3 regions of the Cellulomonas sp. P4_H4 genome follow, and region 1 is predicted to be linked to each of the others. Evidence: riboswitches for the same ligand, from Rfam matches in the RefSeq annotation. Region 1 holds a riboswitch; each other region holds the start of a gene.
The links. A riboswitch is a leader RNA that binds a small molecule or an ion and turns the genes downstream of it on or off. The one in region 1 is predicted to bind S-adenosylmethionine.
Positions count from the first base shown of each region.

Region 2: it holds a riboswitch for S-adenosylmethionine, as region 1 does, so the genes downstream of both, AC1DPN_RS01015 (LLM class flavin-dependent oxidoreductase) here and AC1DPN_RS01905 (DUF1737 domain-containing protein) in region 1, are expected to answer to the same signal.
Region 3: it holds a riboswitch for S-adenosylmethionine, as region 1 does, so the genes downstream of both, AC1DPN_RS17330 (methylenetetrahydrofolate reductase) here and AC1DPN_RS01905 (DUF1737 domain-containing protein) in region 1, are expected to answer to the same signal.

Region 1 is NZ_JBFUKL010000001.1:364,219-368,614, forward strand. Features, by position in the region: gene AC1DPN_RS01885 (pyridoxamine 5'-phosphate oxidase family protein) at 1-252, shown strand, start outside; gene AC1DPN_RS01890 (DUF1345 domain-containing protein) at 257-880, opposite strand; gene AC1DPN_RS01895 (O-succinylhomoserine sulfhydrylase) at 934-2,178, opposite strand; gene AC1DPN_RS01900 (rhodanese-like domain-containing protein) at 2,187-2,606, opposite strand; partial or broken gene AC1DPN_RS01905 (DUF1737 domain-containing protein) at 2,633-2,794, opposite strand; SAM riboswitch class I at 2,804-2,907, opposite strand; SAM riboswitch class IV at 3,025-3,139, shown strand; gene AC1DPN_RS01910 (aminotransferase class V-fold PLP-dependent enzyme) at 3,195-4,396, shown strand, end outside.
Region 2 is NZ_JBFUKL010000001.1:203,585-207,980, forward strand. Features, by position in the region: gene AC1DPN_RS01010 (lysylphosphatidylglycerol synthase domain-containing protein) at 1-1,662, shown strand, start outside; SAM riboswitch class IV at 1,768-1,887, shown strand; gene AC1DPN_RS01015 (LLM class flavin-dependent oxidoreductase) at 2,102-3,211, shown strand; gene AC1DPN_RS01020 (GNAT family N-acetyltransferase) at 3,208-3,795, shown strand; gene AC1DPN_RS01025 (amino acid ABC transporter permease) at 3,846-4,396, shown strand, end outside.
Region 3 is NZ_JBFUKL010000007.1:15,015-19,410, forward strand. Features, by position in the region: gene AC1DPN_RS17315 (TetR/AcrR family transcriptional regulator) at 1-1,084, shown strand, start outside; gene AC1DPN_RS17320 (DNA-3-methyladenine glycosylase I) at 1,081-1,701, shown strand; gene AC1DPN_RS17325 (hypothetical protein) at 1,904-2,119, shown strand; SAM riboswitch class I at 2,184-2,278, shown strand; gene AC1DPN_RS17330 (methylenetetrahydrofolate reductase) at 2,336-3,373, shown strand; gene metE (5-methyltetrahydropteroyltriglutamate--homocysteine S-methyltransferase) at 3,379-4,396, shown strand, end outside.

The DNA of each region.
Region 1 (4,396 bases):
GTCTCGGTCTCCGGGTCGGCCGAGGTCGTGCGCGACCTCACCAAGATCAAGGAGCTCTGGGGTCCGACGGCCGACGCGTGGTTCCCCGACGGCCCCGAGACGTCGGGAGTGGTGCTCATCGCGCTGCGCGGCGAGACGGCCGAGTACTGGCACGCCCCCGGCGGCAGGCTGACCACGGCATTCAGCCTGGTCAAGGCGAAGCTCACCGGTGAGCGCTACGACGGCGGCGAGAACGAGACGGTCGCGTTCTGAGACGTCACACCGAGGCGACGAGGTTCACCAGGAGCGCGATGATGACGGTGCCGAACAGGTAGCTGAGCATCGCGTGGACGAGGGCGACCCGGCGCATGAGCGAGGACGCGAGGTCGGTGTCCGAGATGGCGAAGCTCATGCCCACGGTCACGGCCACGTAGGCGAAGTCGGTGTAGCGCGGCGCCTCCGCCATGTGGAAGTCGATGCCGCCGCCGGACGTGTGGAAGAGCCGCGCGTACCGCAGCGCGTACACGGTGTGCACCGCCGCCCACGACCCCACGACGCTGGCGAGCACCGCGATGGTCGGGAGTGCCTGGCCGATCTCGTGCCGGAAGAGCACGACGGCCACGCCGGCGAGGGCGACGAGCGCCGCCCCGATCACGACGAGGTGCGTCACGAGGCCGTTCGCCGGGATCTCGCGGGTGGCGTGCGACGCCGTCGCGTCGGGACCCATCGGCGCGCACTCCACCCAGGTCCACCCGACGAACACGATCGCGGCGCACGCCCAGGCCGCCAGGAGCGCTGCCGGCACGGACGTCCGGCCCACGACGATCCCCACCGGGATGGCGACCAGCACGCCCACCAGCAGGCGAGCACCCGAGGTGGTCGCCAGCTGTCGGGTGTCCATGCCGCCAGTGTTCACCGGCGGCACGGACACCCATCGGCAGGCGCGCCCAGGCGTCAGTGCCCGAGCGTGCCCAGCGCCTGCGTCAGGTCGTCGATCAGGTCGTCCGGGTCCTCGAGCCCCACGGACAGCCGGACGGTCGACTCGCCGATACCCACGGCTGCGCGCCCCTCGGCACCGAGCTTGCGGTGGGTCGTCGTCGCGGGGTGCGTGATGATCGACTTCGCGTCGCCCAGGTTGTTCGAGATGTCGATGATCCGCAGCGCGTCGACCACCCCGAACGTCGCCTTCTTGGCCACGTCGGGCGTCGCTCCCTCGGGAACCGCCAGGTTGAACGTCACGACCGTGCCGCCGCCCGACTGCTGCGCGAGCGCGAGCGCGTGCTGCGGGTGCGAGGGCAGGTACGGGTAGCGGACCATCGAGACGCCCGGCTGCTCCTCGAGCCACGTCGCCAGGCGCAGGGCCGACGCGGTCTGGTGCCTGACGCGCAGCGAGAGGGTCTCGAGGCCCTTGAGCAGGACCCAGGCGTTGAACGCGGACATCGACGGGCCGGTGTTCCGGATGAGCGTCTGCACCGGGCCGTGGATGTACTCGTCGGTGCCCAGGATCGCGCCGCCGAGCACTCGCCCCTGACCGTCGATGTGCTTCGTGGCGGAGTAGACGATCACGTCGGCGCCGAAGTCGAGCGGGCGCGAGAGCACGGGCGTGGCGAAGACGTTGTCGACGATGACCAGGGCGCCCGCCGCGTGCGCGAGCTTGGTGACCGCCGCGATGTCGACCAGGTCCTGCATCGGGTTCGACGGCGTCTCGAAGAAGACGACGTCGGCGGGCGTCGAGAGCGCCTCCTCCCACTGCGACAGCACGTGCCCGTCGACGTAGTCCGTCGTCACGCCCCACTGGGCGAAGACCTCCTCGAAGAGCACGACGGTCGACCCGAAGAGCGCACGGGCCGCGACGACGCGGGAGCCCGCCTTGGCGACCGCCGCGATGGCGGTGAACACGGCGGACATGCCGCTCGCCGTCGCGAAGGCGGCCTCGGCGCCGTCGAGCAGGCGCAGGCGCTCCTCGAAGGTCGAGACCGTCGGGTTGTTGTAGCGCGAGTACAGGAACCGGTCGTACTCGCCGGCGAACGCGGACTCGGCCTGTGCGGCGTCGTCGTAGACGTATCCCTGCGTCAGGAACAGCGCCTCGGACATCTCCTGGAACTGGGACCGCACCAGCCCGCCGCGCACGGCGAGCGTGTCGGGGCGCAGCGTGCTTCGTTCGACCCGCTTCTCGTCCCAGTCGCCGGGACCCGGCACGCGGGGGCTCACCGCTGCCGCCACGGCAGGCCGGCAGCGCGCCAGCCCGAGTGCCCACGGTGCCCGTCGGCGCCCACGTCGCCCTCGAAGCCCTCGAGCACGTTGTACGCCGGACCGAGCCCGGCTGCGGTGGCCGCGTTTGCGGCGGCGATCGAGCGCACGCCCGAGCGGCACAGGAAGACGATCGGACGCCCGTCGCCGGGCGCGAGCCCGACCTCGCTGAGCTGCTTGAGGAACTGCGGGTTCGGGCGCCCGGACGGGTAGGTGACCCACTCGACGAGCGCGGCCCGGCCGTCGATCGAGGACCCGTCGGGGATGCCGACGTACGCCCACTCGGCGTCGGTGCGGACGTCCACGAGCAGCGCGCTCGAGTCGGACGTCAGGAGGTCCCAGGCCTGCTGGGGGGTCAGGTCGCCGGCGTAGCTCATGCGGGCCTCGTCTCGTGGGTGGGGCGGGGAAGGACGACGGCCTGCGCGACGACCACGCGCGTCCCGTCGAAGGTGGCGGCCGGGCCGCCGTGCAGGACGTAGCCGTTAGCCAAGGCTTCTGAGACGCGCTCGCAGAATGCAAGGTCGTCCGGGCCGCTGAGCAGCCGGTAGAGAAGTCGTTCGGTCACGTGCGGGAACCTCCATCGGTCCTGGCGGTAGCACCCTCGACCAGGCACCTGTCGGTGCATGCGGGTTGCTGCGGCGTCGTCGAGCCAGATCTCTCAGCCGCTCTGGATGGTGTCGGTGATGCTAGTGCGACGCCTCGACGTTTCCAACTGGTGGTATCGAAGTCTTGCCATCCGAGATGAATCGGATCACGCGTTGACAGTCCTGCGGGGCTGCGGGGACCCTCTTCTCAGGTCATGAGCGCCAGCGTCAAGCCCCGGCTCGCTGGCCGGCAACCCTCCTCCGCGGTGGGGTGCCCCGGGTGACGACCTGGCTGTGCTCCGTCCGGAGCACGGCAAGCGCGGGGTCCACCGGCTGTTGGTCGGCTGAAGAGTGGCCCTCGAGACCTGTCGGAGGACCATCATGACCGCAACCGTCGAGCGCCTCTCGTGTGTGGACGTCGATGCGGTGGGCGCCCTGCTCCCCGTCGTCGGCGGCAACACCACCGTTCCTCTCGTCGACGGCACGCAGCGCGTCTACGCCAACCTCGACTACGCGGCGAGCGCCCCGGCTCTCGACGCCGTCGCCGCGCGCGTGACCGAGGTCCTGCCGCTGTACGCGTCCGTGCACCGCGGTGCCGGCTACCTGTCCCAGGTGTCCACGGCCCTGTACGAGTCCGCACGCCAGACGATCGCGCGCTTCGTGGACGCCCGTCCCGACGACGTCGCGATCATCACCCGCAACACCACCGACTCGCTCAACCTGCTCGCGCGGGTCGTCCCGCAGGGCTCCCGGGTTCTCGTCCTCGACATCGAGCACCACGCCAACCTGCTGCCCTGGGTGCACTCGGGCGACGGTCACGGCCACTCGACGACGATCCTGCCGATCGCGCGCACCGTGGCGGAGACGCTCTCCAAGCTTCGCGACGAGCTCGCCCGCCAGCACTACGCGCTCCTGACCGTCACGGGCGCCTCCAACGTCACCGGTGAGTCGCTGCCGCTCGACGAGGTCATCTCCCTCGCGCACGCCGAGGGCACGCGCGTCGCTGTCGACGGTGCCCAGCTGGTGCCCCACCGCGGCTTCTCGCTCGCGGCCACCGATGCGGACTACATCGCGTTCTCGGGGCACAAGACCTACGCGCCGTTCGGGGCCGGTGCCCTGGTCGGCCGTCGCGACTGGCTCGACACCGGCTCGCCGTACCTCGCAGGGGGAGGTGCGGTGCGCGACGTCCGGACCGACCGCACGGTCTGGCAGCCCGCGCCGGCGCGCCACGAGGCCGGCTCGCCCAACGTGATCGGTGCGATCGCGCTCGCGGAGGCCTGCGACCAGCTCGCCGCACTGCCCGCCGGTGCGCTCGGCGCGCACGAGGATGCCCTCCGGTCCCGGCTCGTCGCGGGTCTGGCCGCGATCGACGGCGTCGATATCGCGCGCATCTGGCCCGACTCGGCGGCACCCGTCGGCGTGCTCACCTTCACGGTGCCCGGCCACAACCCCGGCCTCGTCGCCGCGTACCTGTCGGCCGAGCACGGCATCGGTGTCCGCGACGGCCGCTTCTGCGCCCACCCGCTCCTCGCGCACCTCGACGCGTCCGACGGTGCGATCCGCGCGTCCGTCGGCGTCGGCAC
Region 2 (4,396 bases), 160 kb from region 1:
CTGCGCGTCCGCGTCTACGGGCGCGACGCGTGGGACAGCCAGGTCGTCGGGTCGCTGTGGACCGCCCTGACCCGGCGCGGTGAGCGGGCGCACGTGGGCAGCAGTCGCAGGTCGCGCGTCGAGCACGAGGCCCTGATGACCCTCCTGGCCGCGCAGGCGCAGGTGCCGACGCTCGACATCGTCGCGGTCGGGATGGCCGTCCAGGGAGACGCCCTCCTGGTCACCAGCAGCCCCGCGACCACGCTGGCGGAGCTCGAGCCCGACGGCCTGGACGACGGCCTGCTCGCGGAGATGTGGCGCGCGGTGGTCACGCTGAACGGCGCGGGCATCAGCCACGGTCAGATCGACGGTGCCCGGGTCGTCGTCCGCCCCGACGGCGCCGTGGCCCTGGCCGACTTCGACGCGGCGGCGTCGGCCTCCGACGACGGTGACCTGCGCACCGACCGGGCTCGGCTGCTCGTCGCGACGGCCCTGGTCGTCGGACCGGACCGGGCTGTCGCCGCGGCGCTGGACGCGCTCGGCGCCGGTGGCCTGGCAGACGTGCTGCCGTACCTGCAGCCCGCCGCGCTCGGGCACGGGACACGAGCGGACGTCCGGGCGCGGAGCTGGACCATCGACGAGCTGCGGGCGGGCGCCATCGCGGCCGCTGGGGTCGACGAACCACCGCTGGAACGTCTGCGACGCGTGACGCCGGCGTCGGTCGGGAAGCTCCTGCTCGTCGGGCTCCTGGTGTACTTCGTCGTCTCGCTGCTCGTCGGCATCGATGTCGCCAGCGTCGCCGAAGCGCTGGGCTCGGCGAGCTGGGCCTGGGTCGTCGCCGCGCTGCTGCTCTGTCCGCTCATCCCGGCCTCGACGGCCGGCGCGACGCTGGGCGCCTCGCTCGCACGTCTGCGGTACTTCCCGGTCCTCATGCTGCAGTACGCGATCCAGTTCATCTCGCTGGTCATCCCCGCGACCGCAGCCCGGCTCGCGCTCGAGGTCCGCTTCTTCCAGAAGTTCGGCATCCCCGCCGCCACAGCCCTCTCGTTCGGGCTCATCGACAGCGTCAGCGGGTTCGTCGTGGAGGTCGGCCTGATCCTGGTCGTCCTGGTCAGCGGGCTGCCCGGCTTCAGCGAGAGTGTCCTGACGGGGTCGAGCGGCTCGGATGACGGGTCGACGAGCCCGTCCCTGCTCGCGGCACTGATCGCGCTGGTCGTGATCGGCGTCGTCGTCACCCTCGTCGTCCCGCAGCTGCGCCACCGGGTCACGGCGATCGTCCCGCGGATCCGGGCGTCGCTCGCGGGCCAGGTCCACGCGGCGCAGTCCTCGCTCGGCGTCCTTCGCAGGCCCGGCAAGGTCGCGGCGATGCTCGGCGGGAACCTCGGCGCCCAGCTCCTCCAGGCCGCGGTCCTGGGCCTGTGCCTGCACGCGTTCGGGGAGAGCGCGCACTTCTCCCAGCTGATCCTCATCAACACGGCCGTGTCGCTGTTCTCCGGCCTCATGCCCATCCCGGGCGGCGTGGGAGTCTCCGAGGCGGCACTCACGCTCTGCCTGCAGGCGATCGGCGTCCCCAGTGCGATCGCGATCTCCACGGCCATCACGTTCCGGCTCGTGACGTTCTACCTGCCCCCGATCTGGGGTGCCGCGGCGATGCGGTGGCTGCGTCGTCACGAGTACGTGTAGGCGACCTGCTGACCAACACCGCGTGACCAGGGCCGATGTCCGATCTCACGATGTGGCCAGCCATTTGACGTGCCGGAATCATGCCGCCTAAATTCCTACCAACAAGGTCAAGATTTCCAGCGCGAAGCTCCGGCTAGCTGGATGGCAACCCTCCGCGTGGCGGGGTGCCCCGGATGAGGACCTGGTCGTGGAGGGCGTCGAGCCCCCGCACGGCAACAACGCGAGCCCCGGCCCCGCCGGGACGAGAGGACGGACCATGAACGCGATCGGAGCCACCCGCTCCACGAGCAGCGGCGTCGCCATGCTCTCGCGTTCCTGTTGTCGCTGACCCCCTAGCAGCCCCGTCCCACCCCACGCACGCCCCCTGACGGGGCGCGCCCCGCCGCACCCCGAAACCGTGCGCGCCCCCACCTCTCGCACCACACGAACGGATACCCCTGTGTCCACCCATGCCCATCTCGGTGTCGACCTGTCCGACACCGGCGCCCGTGCCGCCGCCTGGCGCACCCACGGCTCCCAGGGTCAGCGCCTCTTCGACGCCGGCCGGCTCGAGGAGCTCGTCGCCGTCGCCCAGCGTGGCGCGCTCGACTTCGTCGTGTTCGACGACGACTTCGCGCTGCACCCCGGCGGCAGCACGAGCCGCCTCGACGCAGCCCTCGTCGCGGGTCGGCTGGCCCCCCGCACGCAGGGCATCGGGATCGTCGCGGCCGTCGGCACCACGCACACGGCCCCCGCGCACATCTCGACCGCGATCGCGACGATCGACCAGGCCAGCGGTGGTCGCGCCGGGTGGCAGGTCGGCTGGAGCACGCGTCTCGACGAGGTGCCGACCGCCGGTCCGCGGTCCACGTCCGCGCACGCGGCAGCGGTGCAGGGTGCCGCCGACGCCGCCGCGACGGTCGGCCGGCTCTGGGACAGCGCCGACGACCTGCCCGTGGTCCGTCCGCGGTTCACCACGCACGACGGCGTGAACTTCGCCGCCGGCAAGCCGAAGGCGACCGCCCGTCCCGCGCAGGGCCGCCCGCCCGTCGTCGTGCGGGCCACGACGCCCCCCGAGATCGACCTCGCCGGCCGGTACGCCGACGTGGTGCGCATCCGCGCGACGACTCGTGACGAGGCCGCGCAGACCCGCGCCCGTGTGCTGAGCGCGGTCGTCGCCGCCGGTCGCGACCCGCGCGACGTGCGCGTCCTGGTCGACGTCTACCTGATCGTCGGCCCGGACACCGCGAGCGCGCAGGCCCGCCTCGACATGCTCACCGACCTCGAGGGCGTCAGCTGGGACACCGGCTCGCTCGCGTTCGTCGGCACGTCCACCGGATTCGCCGACCTGGTCACCGACTGGCTCGACGCCGACGCGGTCGACGGCTTCACCGTCCGGCCGGCGTCCGTGCAGACCGACCTGGTCGCCCTTGTCGACGGAGTGCTGCCGGTCCTGCGAGCGGCGGACGCCTTCCGGTCCGAGTACCCCGGCCGGACGTTCCGCGACACGCTCGGCCTGCACAGCACCGCGGGCGCCGCCGCAGCTCACACGTACGCGGCCACGGCATGACGACCACCGACGAGCGCGTCGTGCGCTCCTACGCGTTGAGCGACCCGGCCGTGCGGCCCATGCTCGACGAGCTGGCGGTCGAGTACCTGACCCGCTACAGCGAGTTCTTCACCGAGGCCGACCTGCGCACCGAGCTCGAGCGGTATCCCGCGGAGCAGTTCGCGGCTCCCGACGGCGACCTCGTCCTGATCCTGGAGGACGAGGTCCCGGTGGCCGGCGGCGCCTTCCGGCTGCGTGCCGAGCCCGAGCTCGGCTCGGCAGACCTTCTCAGCCGGCCCGGCACGCGCGACGAGGACGGTCTGCCGACCGTCCGCACGGCTGAGTACAAGCGGATCTGGACGAGCTCGGCGCACCGTCGCCGTGGGCTCGCCCGGCTCGTCCTCGCCGAGCTCGAGGATCGTGCGGCCGCGGCCGGCTACGAGCGCCTGTACCTGACCACCGGTCCGCGGCAGCCCGAGGCCGCTGCGCTGTACCTGGCGACCGGCTGGCACCCCCTGTTCGACACCACCCTCCCCCCGGAGGAGATCGGCCCGCTGGCGTTCGAGAAGTGGCTCTGTCCGGAGCACGACGCCCCGCAGCCGTAGCTCCCGCAAGCAGCCCCCCGAACCCCGGAGTACCCGTGTCCACCGCCTTCCTGCACAAGGACGACGTCCAGCCGGACCTGTCTGACGTCGTCGTCCACGACGAACCCCGCGTCTACGCCGCCCGCCACCCCGCCCGCTGGGTGGCCACCGCGATCGTCGCCGTCCTGCTCGCGATGGTCGTCAGCTCGCTCGTCTCCAACCCCAGGTGGGAGTGGAGCATCGTCTGGCAGTACCTGACGTGGCCGTCCGTGCTCGACGGCCTGTGGGGCACCCTCCGGCTCACCGCCGCGGCCGCCGTGGTCGGCTTCGGGCTCGGCACGGTGCTCGCGCTGATGCGGCTGTCCAAGTCGCCGCTGCTGCGGTCCGTGGCCTGGGGCTACATCTGGATCTTCCGGTCCGTGCCCCTGATCCTGCAGCTCCTGCTCTGGTACAACCTCGCCTACCTGTACCCGCACCTGACGCTCGGGGTGCCGTTCGGTCCGTCGTTCGTCGAGCTCGACACGCTGTCCGTGATCGACAAGTTCGGCGCCGCGGTCCTGGGGCTCGGGCTCTCGCAGGCGGCCTACGCGTCCGAGATCATCCGCGCCGGGATCATCGGTGT
Region 3 (4,396 bases), on a different contig from region 1:
CGCCGAACGCCGCGAGCGCGACCGGGTGCGCGCCGCCGCGGACCAGGAGAAGCGCGAGCGCGAGGCGCGCGAACGTCAGGAGCGCGAAGCACGGGATGCGGCGCGTGAGGTCGCGCGTCAGCTCCGAGAGGCCGAGCGTGCCGAGCGCACCGCGTCCCTCGCCCAGCAGCGGGCCGCCCGTGACGCCGAGAAGGCCCGCCGGCAGGCCGTCCGTGTCGCGCACTCGACGGCGCCCGACGACGAGCAACCCGCGCTCGCGGCCGACCTGCCACCGGGGATCGCCGTGCTGTGGCGCGCACCCGCCGTCGGTCGCCCCGGCCCCCGGCCCGGGCTCACGCTCGAGCAGATCGCCGATGCCGGCATCGCCCTGGCCGACGCCGAGGGACTGGACGCCGTCTCGATGGCGCGACTGGCCGAGTCGCTCGGGTTCACGACGATGTCGCTCTACCGGTACGTCTCGTCCAAGGACGAGGTGCTGAGCCTGATGTCCGACCGTGCCGGCGGTTCGCCGCCCCCCACCGGGCCCGAGCTGGGTGGCTGGCGCGAGCGGCTCGAGCTCATCCTCGCCATCCAGCAGCCGATCCTGCGGGCGCACCCGTGGCTCGCGCGCACCACGACCGTGCTGCACGCGATCGGTCCGGGTCGCCTCGCCTGGATGGAGGGCATGCTCGCCGCGCTGGAGGAGACGCCGCTGACGGAGCGGCAGAAGGTCGGTGCGATCGGGGTGCTGTCGACGCACGCGCTCGACCAGCTGCGGATCAGCGAGCAGCTGTCGTCCCAGGCGCGCACCGCCGCCGTCGGCCCCGCGGACGGCGAGGCCCCGGATCTCGGTGAGCTCATCGGCATGCTCGCCACACCGGCGTCCCACCCCGCCCTCGTGCGGGCCGCGTCGTCAGGCGCGTTCTCGTGGGGCCCGTCCGAGGAGCCCGGGGACGACTCCCTCGACTTCGGTACGCAGCTGATCCTCGACGGCATCGAGCGGCTCGTGACCGTCGCCGCGAGCCACCCACAGCCCCCGGCCCGGCGGGTGCTGCCGCCTGGACCCGTCCAGGTGTCGGACGCACCCGACAGACTCGAGGCATGACCTCTCCCGATGCCCCACCGGTAGACGCACCGCGAACCCTGCTGGTCGACGTGCCGACCCTGACCGGCCGCTGCTTCGGCGACGGCAACCCGCTCTACGAGCAGTACCACGACGAGGAGTGGGGCAAGTCGGTGCACGGCGAGCACGCCCTGTTCGAGCGGTTCGCGCTCGAGGGCTTCCAGTCCGGGCTCGCGTGGATCACCGTGCTGCGCAAGCGTCCCGCCTTCAGGGCCGCGTTCGCGGACTTCGACCCGGAGCGTGTGGCCGAGTTCGGTGACGACGACGTCGCACGGCTGATGGCCGACGCCGGGATCGTGCGCAACCGGGCCAAGATCGAGGCGACGATCGCGAACGGCCGGGCACTGCGCGAGCTGCACGCGTCCGGCGGATCGCTCGACGCCGTCCTGTGGTCGCACGCCCCCGACCGCACCGACTGGGTCCGGCCGTCCACCTGGACCGACGTCCCCGCGATCACCGCCGAGTCGAAGGCCCTGGCCAAGGAGCTCAAGTCGCTCGGCTTCCGGTTCGTGGGACCCACGACTGCGTACGCCGCGATGCAGGCGTGCGGCGTGGTGGACGATCATCTGGCGACCTGCCCGACGGTTCGGAGCGTGTAGACACCGCCGCTTCGCGGCCACAGCGTCCGCTGGCGCGATCCACCTAGACGCTTGACCAGGGCGAACGCCCGGGCACGCCGTAGAGGTCCGGCCGACGGCTCGAGCGACGTGCCGTGGGCCGCGGGTGAGATCTCAGCTTGTGGCGGGTGATGTGTCGGCGAGCGTCTCGGCAGGCGGGATTCTGCGCACTATCGTGCGGCGAGTGGCAGACGATCTCGAACCCGACGGGCGGCACGACGACGTGCGCGCCGCGGCAGAGGCGTTGGCCGGGACGGCCGAACCGGACGTCGAGATCCTCGCCGCGGTCCACGACGGGCTCCGCCTCGTGCCGGCCGGATCGCCCACGTCGTGGTTCGACGTGCCGTCACAGAAGCGCGGGCGCGACGACGGGTCGCTGGGGACGCGCCGAGAGGTCTGAGACACTCGCGTCTCACCCGTCGAACATGGTTGCTCACCATGTGGTCGCCGGTCTACCATCGCGGCTACCATCCAGAGCGGCCGAGAGACCTGGCTCCACGACGCCGCAGCAACCCCCCTCTCACGAGGGTGTGGGTGCTTCCGCCAGGGACGATGGAGAGAACCAGATGTCCCCGAACCACCGTTGTACCGGACGACCCGCCTCGCAGGGCCCACTGTGAGCGCCGCGACGGTGGAACCTCGCACGCCCGGACTGCACGTTGCGCCCGCCGCGCGCCCGCAGGCTGCCAACGACCGGCCCACCATCTCCTTCGAGCTCTTCCCGCCGCGCAATCCTGACGCGGCGCCGCGCCTGTGGGCCACGATCCAGGCGCTCGAGTCGGTGCACCCGGACTTCGTCTCGGTCACCTACGGCGCCTCGGGCAAGACGCGCGTCACCACGCGGCAGCTGGTCAGCCGCCTGCTGCACGAGACGACCCTGAACCCGATCGCCCACCTGACCTGCGTCGGCACGTCGCGCGAGGAGATCACGACGATCGTCGAGGAGTTCCTCGACGAGGGCGTCCGCTCGTTCCTCGCGCTCCGCGGCGACCCGCCCACGGACCAGACCGACTGGGTCGCGCACCCGGACGGGCTCCAGACCGCCGGCGAGCTGGTCGAGCTGCTGCGTCAGATCGAGGCGCAGCGCTGCGCGGACAGCCCGTCGCAGGCCGTGCGGGCTCGCGTCCGTCCGCTCTCGGTCGCCGTCGCCGCCTTCCCCCGCGGGAACCACGCCACCGGTGGCACGCGGGCCCAGGACGTCGCGTCGCTGCTGTCCAAGCAGGAGGCCGGCGCCGACTTCGCGATCACGCAGGTGTTCTTCGAGGCGGAGGACTACCTCGGGATCGTCCAGGAGGCGCGCGAGGCCGGCGTCACCATCCCGATCATCCCGGGCATCATCCCGACCACAGACCCGGCCCGCCTGCTGCGGCTGCAGGACCTCACCGGGGTTCCGGTGCCCGAGCGACTGTTCGACCTGCTCGGCTCCGCCGACGACGAGCTCGACCGGCACCGCCGGGGCATCCGTGCCAGCGTCGACCTGGTCAACGGCGTCCTGGACGGCGGGGCTCCCGGCGTCCACCTCTACACGTTCAACCAGCACCATGCCGTACTTGACCTGCTCGAGGGTGCACACCTCGACGGCGGAGCTCGGACAGCTCCCGACCTGGCCAGCGGGCCGCAGGTCACGGCAACCGCCCGACCCTCGAGGGACTGAAAACCATGAGCGAGACCCCGAAGTTCCCCGCCGGCTCCGTGCTCGGCTACCCGCGCATCGGACCGCGCCGTGAGCTCAAGAAGGCCATCGAGTCATTCTGGGCCGGCAAGTCGAGCGCCGACGACGTGGAGGCTGTGGCCGCCGACCTGCGTCGCCGCACGCGCAACCGCCTCGTCGAGCTGGGCCTGCCCAAGGACGTTCCCGCGATCCCGAGCGCCTTCTCGTTCTACGACCACGTGCTCGACGCGACCGCCGTCGTCGGTGCCGTCCCGGCCCGCTTCGCCGACGTCGTCGCCGAGGACGGCTCGCTCGACCTGGCCGGTTACTCGACCGTGGCGCGTGGCCGCGGTGACGACCTGCCGCTCGAGATGACCAAGTGGTTCGACACCAACTACCACTACCTGGTCCCGGAGATCGGCCCCGAGACCACGTTCCGCTACGCGAGCGACCGCCCCGTGCGGGAGTTCAAGGAGGCCCTCGCGGACGGCGTCCTGACGCGTCCGGTCATCGTCGGCCCCGTCACGTACCTCGCGCTGGCCAAGTCGACCGAGGGTGCGCCCGACGACTTCGCGCCGATCGACCGCCTCGAGGACCTGCTGCCCGTCTACGCCGCTCTGCTCCAGGACCTCGCCGCCGCGGGTGCCACCTGGGTGCAGCTGGAGGAGCCCGCACTGGTCTCCGACTCGATCGAGGTCCCGGCCGAGCAGCTGCTCGCCGCGGTCATCGAGGCGTACCGCGCCCTGGCCACCGACCTCACCGACCGCCCGGCGATCCTCGTCGCCGCGCCGTACGGCGACCTGGGCGCCGCGCTCCCGGTGCTCGCGGCCACCGACGTCGACGCCATCGGCATCGACCTCGTCCGCGGCAGCGCGCCCACCGAGTCCGTACCCGGCCTCGAGACCAAGACGCTGGTCGCCGGCGTGATCGACGGTCACAACATCTGGCGCGCCGACCTCGACGCCAAGCTCGCGATCCTGGAGCAGCTGGAGGGCCTCGGCGCCGCCGCGGTGACCGTCGGCACCT